One region of the Microbispora maris genome, then DNA from elsewhere that is predicted to be linked to it. Evidence: riboswitches for the same ligand, from Rfam matches in the RefSeq annotation. Region 1 holds a riboswitch; the other holds the start of a gene.

What was found. Region 1 has a riboswitch for thiamine pyrophosphate ahead of thiO (glycine oxidase ThiO). Riboswitches for the same ligand answer to the same signal wherever they lie in the genome.
Region 2: another riboswitch for thiamine pyrophosphate. It lies ahead of AAH991_RS26955 (purine-cytosine permease family protein); the one in region 1 lies ahead of thiO (glycine oxidase ThiO).

Annotation. Positions count from the first base shown of each region.
Region 1 is NZ_JBDJAW010000007.1:5,219-8,749, reverse strand. Features, by position in the region: gene AAH991_RS11015 (thiazole synthase) at 1-25, opposite strand, end outside; gene thiS (sulfur carrier protein ThiS) at 22-222, opposite strand; gene thiO (glycine oxidase ThiO) at 219-1,331, opposite strand; TPP riboswitch at 1,322-1,432, opposite strand; gene AAH991_RS11000 (NAD(P)/FAD-dependent oxidoreductase) at 1,660-2,838, shown strand; gene AAH991_RS10995 (Rv2175c family DNA-binding protein) at 2,882-3,256, shown strand; gene thiE (thiamine phosphate synthase) at 3,285-3,531, shown strand, end outside.
Region 2 is NZ_JBDJAW010000026.1:25,912-29,442, forward strand. Features, by position in the region: gene AAH991_RS26950 (methylated-DNA--[protein]-cysteine S-methyltransferase) at 1-399, shown strand, start outside; gene AAH991_RS26955 (purine-cytosine permease family protein) at 396-1,745, opposite strand; TPP riboswitch at 1,736-1,852, opposite strand; gene AAH991_RS26960 (rhodanese-like domain-containing protein) at 1,891-2,214, opposite strand; gene AAH991_RS26965 (Fpg/Nei family DNA glycosylase) at 2,289-3,167, opposite strand; gene AAH991_RS26970 (TenA family protein) at 3,256-3,531, opposite strand, start outside.

The sequences.
Region 1 (3,531 bases):
CGAAGACGTCCTCGGTCATGCTCATCCTCCCTGCACCGCCGTCAGCACCTCGACGCCGTCGCCGTCGGCCACCGCAGTGGAGTCCCACGCGCTCCGGCTCACCACCTCGCCGTTCAGGGCCACCGCGACCCCGGACGTGAGGGACGTGAGGGTGCGTACGGCGTCGCCGACCGTGGCGCCGACGGGCAGCTCGGCCGTGCCTCCGTTGATCGTGACTTTCACTCGCTGAATCTCCCTGGATCGCAGGCCCCGGTGACCGGGGGTGGCTCGTCGCCGGTGAGGAGCGCCGCGACGGCGTCGGCGGTGATCGGGGACAGCAGCACGCCGTTGCGGCCGTGCCCCGTCGCCGCGAACACGCCGGGCGGTCCGGCGGGGCCGATGAGCGGCAGGTTGTCGGGCGTGCCCGGGCGGAAGCCGACCGTGGTCTCGGCCAGTTCGAGCTCGGTGATGCCGGGCACCAGCTCGCGGGCGTCGCGCAGCAGCTCGTACACGCCGCCGGCGGTGACCCGCGCGTCGTACCCCAGTTCCTGCACCGTGGCGCCCAGCGTGATCTCCCCGTCGCCCCGGGGCACCAGGTAGGCGGGGGAGCCGTGCACCAGCCCCCGGACGCACCGCGTGAGGAACCCCTCGGGCCCGCGAAGCCGGAGGATCTCACCCTTGACCGGGCGTACCGGCAGGCCGGGCAGCAGGGACGCCGACCACGATCCGGCCGCCACGACGACCTGGCCCGCCGCGACGGCCTCGCCGGACGTCAGCCGTACGGACGGGCCGCCCGTCGCGGAGGCGTCGATCCCGGACACGCGCCCGGCGACCAGCGTGCCGCCCGCCTTCTCGAACGCGGTGAGCAGGGCCCGCACGACCCTGCGCGGGTTGACCCAGGCGTCGTCGCGGGCCAGCAGCCCGCCGCGTACGGAGGGGGCGAGCATCGGCTCGAAAGAGCGGCACTCGCGCCCGGTGAGCCGCTCGACCCGAAGGCCGAGCGTCCGCTCGAACGCCGCCAGGTCGTCCAGGTAGGCCATGTCGTCCGCGCCGCGGGCGACCTCGAGCGTGCCCTCGGTCCGGTAGTCCAGCTCGACGCCGCTCTCGTCCTCGAGTTCGGCGCGGAACCCCGGCCAGGCGGCCAGCGACGCGAGGCCGAGCCGCAGCAGCGGCTCCTCCGTGTAGGTCACCTCGCTGACCGGCGCGAGCATCCCCGCGGACGCGTGGGTGGCGCCGCCGCCGGGCGCGGGGTCCGCCACCGCCACCGACAGGCCGCGGCGGACCGTGCGCCAGGCCGCGGCCAGGCCGGCCACGCCGCCGCCGGCGATCACGACGTCGTATGTGGGGGGCACACCGCGCTCCCTTCGCCGGCATTACCCGGATCAGGTCGGGGCGGTCGAGAGCCTCGCGCTCTCCTCTCAGCCCGGTCCGCCGGGCTCCCGCGCGTCTTACGTGCACCAGCGTAGTACGCCGCCCGTCATGGCCGATCGCCGGAGGCCGCCCGCCGTCGCACGATCGGCGGAGGACCCGCGCCGCACGGGCGGGCATCCGGACGCGCGCCGTCGGTGGAGTGAGGGACTTCTTCACAACGAGGGCCCCCGCGGAAGTGCGCGCTACTTGCCCAACTCGTTATGAGGGGGCCGTTGGCCAGGCCCCCCGCTGACAATCTATGGTCAAACTGTGGATCACGTCGTGGTGGTGGGTGCCGGCCTGGCCGGCGTGCGAAGCATCGAGGCGTTGAGGGCCCGTGGATTCACCGGGCGCATCACGCTCATCGGCGAGGAACACCATCGCCCCTATGACCGGCCGCCGCTGTCGAAGGCGGTGCTGCTCGGAGGCACCGACTCCACGGTGGTCGACTCCGACCTCGACGCCCTCGACGTACGGCTGTGCCTCGGCACGGCGGCCAAGGGTCTGCGCGACGGCGTGCTGGAGACGACCGAGGGCGAGCTGGAGTACGACGGCCTGGTCATCGCCACCGGCGCGGCCCCGATCCGCCTGCGCGGCGAGGGCCGCCAGCACGTGCTGCGCACCATCGAGGACGCGCTCGCGCTGCGCGAGCGGCTGGTCCCCGGCGCCCGCGTGGCGGTGGTCGGGGCGGGCTGGATCGGCGCGGAGGTCGCCACCGCCGCGGCCCGGGCCGGGTGCGCGGTGACCGTCGTCGAGGCGGGGGAGAGCCCGCTCGCCGTGGCGCTCGGCCCCGAAGTCGGCAGCCACACCATCGGCTGGTACGCGCGGGCGGGCGTCGAGCTGCGCCTCGGGGCGATGGTCGGCACCGTGGACGCCGACGGCCTCACGCTCATCTCCGGCGCCCGGGTGCCGGCGGACGTGGTCGTCACCGGGGTCGGGGTGCGGCCCGCCGTCGACTGGCTGAAGGGCTCGGCCGTCCGGCTCGACGACGGGGTGGTGGTCGACGAGCACCTGCGCACGTCGCTGTCCAACGTGGTCGCGGTGGGCGACTGCGCCAACTGGTGGTCGCGCAGGTTCCGCACCCGCCTGCGGGTCGAGCACTGGGACACCGCGCTCCAGGCCCCCGACACGGCCGTCGCCACCCTCCTGGGCGAGGAGGCGGTCTACGACCCCGTGCCGTACTTCTGGTCCGAGCAGTTCGGCCACATGGTGCAGTTCGCCGGGCACCGGGAGGCCGGTGACCGTGTGCTGCTGCGCGGCGACCCGCGTACGGACGCGAAGTGGGCGGTGTGCTGGCTGACGGCCGAGGACAGGCTCGCCGCGGTGCTCACCGTGGACCGGCCGCGCGACGTGGTGCAGGGCCGCAGGATCGTCGAGGGCGGCCAGCGGCTCGACCCCCGGCGGGTGGCCGATCCGGCCGTCCCGCTCCGCGACTGCATTATGACGTAATCGAGGTGTTTCCCGGCGGCCCGCCTGTGGTAATGGTGGATCCGTGACGCTTACTGTTGCGCAGATCGACCGGGAGACCGACCAGCTCGTAGGGGAGTGGCTCCCCCTCTCGGAGGCCGCCAAGAGGCTGGGGCTCAGCATGGGCCGCGCCAAGCAACTCCTCAAGGACAAGAAGCTCGCCGGCGTCCGCAGGGGCGGGGGCGAGCCGCAGATCCCCGCGGTGTTCATCGCCGGCGGCGACGTGCTCAAGGGCCTGCCCGGCACGCTGACGCTCCTGGCCGACGCGGGCTACGACGAGGTGGAGTCGATCCGGTGGCTGTTCACCCCGGACGACTCGCTGCCGGGGTCCCCGATCGACGCGATCGTGAAGGGCCGGCACACCGAGGTCAAGCGCAGGGCCCAGGCCCTGGGTTTCTGACCGTACGGCCGCATGGCATTGTGGTCGGGTGATTGACACCCGGCGACAGCGGCTCGCGCAGGCCAGGCTCTATCTCTGCACGGACGGCAGGAGGGACCGCGGCGACCTGGAGAAGTTCCTCGACGCGGTCCTGTCCAACGGAGTGGACATCGTCCAGCTCAGGGAGAAGGGCCTGGAGGCGCGCGAGGAGCTGGACCTGCTCGAGGTCTTCCGCGCGGCGTGCGACAGGCACGGCGCGCTGCTGGCGGTCAACGACCGGGCGGACGTCGCCTTCG
Region 2 (3,531 bases), on a different contig from region 1:
GGCTCGTTCATCGGGCCGGACCCGCGCCGCCTCGATCCCCTCCGCAGGGAGCTCGACGCCTACTTCACGGGCAGGCTGCGCACCTTCTCCCTCTCCGTGGACCTGCGTCTGGTCACGGGCTTCAGCCGTACGGTGATCCAGCTCATGCCGGCCGTGCCGTACGGCAGCGTCACCACCTATCAGGACATCGCCGAGCGGATCGGGCGGCCGCAGGCGCCCCGCGCGGTGGCCAACGCCCTCGCCGGCAACCCGGTCTGCCTGCTCCTGCCGTGCCACCGCGCCGTGGAGGGCCCCGGCGCGCTGGGCGGCTACGCGGGCGGCCAGGCGGCCAAGGAGCACCTGCTCCGCCTGGAGGGCGCGCTCCAGCCCGGCTCCGGCCCGGTGCCGGGCCGGCCCTAGGCCGCGCGGCCCCGGGAACGGAGGCGGCGGGCCGGGACGGACACCGCCACGGTCGCCAGCGCGGCCACCAGGAACGCGGCGAGCGCGGCGTTCATCCAGGGCTGGTGGACGAACCCGAGGGCGAGGCGGACCTCGGTCCAGATCCCGTCCCACCAGCCGACGGTCGGGGTGGAGGTCACGATCCAGTACGCGACGAACCCGAGGATCCACGGCACGACCATGAGCCAGCGCGAGGGGGCGTCCTCGGCCGTGTTCCACCGGGCGGCCCCGCCGAGCAGGAAGTAGTCCACCACGAGGACGGCGAACATCGGCACGAACACCGCCCCGATCACGCTCAGGAACGCGCCGTAGGAGTTCACGTCGGCGAACAGCGCGATCAGCGTGGTGAGCACACCGATCACGACCGAGACCACCCGGCGGTCCCAGCGCGGCGCGAGGTTCTGGATCGACACGGTCGTCGAGTAGACGTTCGCGAACGACTGGTCGGCCTCGCGCAGCACCAGGATGCCGAAGAACACGACCCCGAGAGGGGCGGCCACGAACGGGTCCCACACCTTGTCCCCGTCGTTGCCCACCAGGGCGAGCGCGGCGATGCCGAGGGCCAGGCAGGCCACCTGCGCGATCGTGTATCCCGCCACCACGCCGGTGAACGCCGCGCCGCTCGACCGCGAGTGCCGGGCGTAGTCGGCCGCCATCGGCACCCACGACACCGACAGCGCGATCACGTAGTCGACGGCGGGGGCGAAGGCGTCCCAGGAGCCGCCCCCCACGGACGGCCCCTGGTTGAACAGGGCGACCGACAGCCAGATCATCGCGATCACCACGCCCGCCGTGACGTAGCGGCGCAGCAGTCGCAGCGCGCCGAGAGGCCGGATCGTCAGCGCGATCGTCAGCGCACCTGCCGCGAGCACCCACACCGCGTACGGCACCGCCGTGCCGAACAGGGCCTGCGCGCCGTTGGCGATCACCCACAGCTCGAAGGCGCCCCAGCCGAGCATCTGCACGATGTTCAGCACGGTGGGGACGTACGACAGACGGGCCCCGAACAGGCCGCGCAGCAGCACCATCGCGGGCCGCCCGGTCCGCGTGCCGGGGATCGCGGCCAGACCGACCATCGCCGTCCCGAGCAGGCTGCCGACGACGGCCGCGACCACCGCCGCGGTGAAGGTCAGCGGCTTGCCGCCCAGCGGGTCGAGCAGGAACAACGCCCCCGAGAAGCCGAGAAGGCTGACGCCGAGATTGGCCCAGAACGCCCCCTGGTCGAGCAGGCCCAGGGTTCTCGGGGCCTCCTCGTCCAGGGTGAGCGGAACCTCCGCGTGCGCGTCGTCGACGACGGCAGAAGTCATCACACGCTCCCTACGCCGGCATTATCCGGACAGGTTCATGCGGTCGGCGGCACGACTTCGATCCGCCCTCTCAGCCCGGTCACGCCCGAGCTCCCGCGGGTATTGATGATGTCTTTGGGATTATGACACTTCTTTGACCGTTTTCCTATGCGACGTAGGGCACCCCGCCGGTCTCGCTGACCATCGGGCGCCCGGCGGCGGCCCACAGCTGCATGCCGCCGTCCACGTTGACGGCGTCCCTGCCGACATGGTTGAGCCACATCGCGGCGTGCGCCGACCGTCCGCCGACGCGGCAGACCACGTACACCGGCCGGTCGTGCGGCACCTCGTCCACCCGCGCCTGCAGCTCGCCGAGCGGGATGTGGACGGCGCCGGGCGCGTGACCGGCCACCCACTCCTCGTTCTCACGGACGTCGAGCAGGTACGCGTCGTCGGGCAGGGCGTCGGGGGTGATTTCCGGCAATGTCATGCGCCCATTGTGGCCGCACGCCGCCGATGCCCGGGCCAAGGCCGGAAGCTGTGACCCACGGTGATCCGCGGACGCTACTTGAGGAGGCGGGACATCCGGCGATCGGCCAGCGGCTTGCCGCCGGTCTGGCAGGTCGGGCAGTACTGCAGCGAGGAGTCGGCGAACGACACCTCCCTGATCGTGTCGCCGCACACCTCGCACGCCTCGCCCGTACGGCCGTGCACGCGCAGGCCCGGCTTCCTGTCCGACTGGAGGTCCTTGGCGGCCTGCCCCCTGGCCCGGCCGACCGCGTCCCGCAGCGTGCTCACGATCGCGTCGTGCAGGTCGGCGACCTGGCCGTCCGTCAGCGTTCCGGCGATCTTGAAGGGGGACATCTTCGCGACGTGCAGCACCTCGTCGGAGTAGGCGTTGCCGATGCCGGCGATCACCTTCTGGTCCCGCAGCAGGCCCTTGATCTGCGTCCGGCTGCCGCCCACGATCGTCTTCAGCACGCTTGGCGTGAAGTCCTCCGCCAGCGGGTCGGGCCCGAGGCCGGCGACCCCCGGGACGTCCTCGGGATCGCGCACCACGTACACCGCCAGGCGCTTCTGCGTGCCGAGCTCGGTGAGCTCGAAGCCGGGGGCGCGGCCGTCCTCGCCGGGCGACAGCCGTACGCGGACCGCGAGCGGGCCCTTGCCCGGCCGCACCGGCCGCGCGCCCGTGAGGTCGTCGCGCCAGCGCAGCCGGCCGCCGCGCGCCAAGTGGGTGACGAAGTGCAGGCCGACGCAGTCGACGTCGAGGAACTTGCCGTGCCGCGCCACGCCGGTGACGAGCAGCCCGGCGAGCGCGGTGACGGGCGGGTCGACGGTCTTCAGGGCCTGGAAGGCGGTCACGTCGACGCCGACGACGGCATGGCCGACGGCGTGCTCGCGGAGGAACTCGGCGAGCGCCTCGACCTCGGGCAGCTCCGGCATGCCTTCAGACTAGGTCGCGTCCCGTGATCTTTTCAGCCCGCCGCGGCGTACGGCGGAAGATCACGGGACACTCTCCGGCCCGGCAGGGTCAGGGGACGTCCCAGAACGCGAGCTCGTGCTCCATGCCCCGGACGAACAGCTCCCGGGCGCGCGCCGGGTCGGGAGCCGCCTCGTCGATCATCACGGCGATGCGCGCGGAGAGGGCGGCGAAGCCGGGATCGGCGTAGGTGTCCACCCACGCCTTGTACCGGGGCTCGGCGGGCGGGTCGGCGGCCAGGATCCGGCCGAGCGTCGAGTAGCCCCACATGCAGGGGTACAGCGCGGCCAGGCCTTCCGCGTAGTCGGCCGCCGCCTCCAGCAGGAA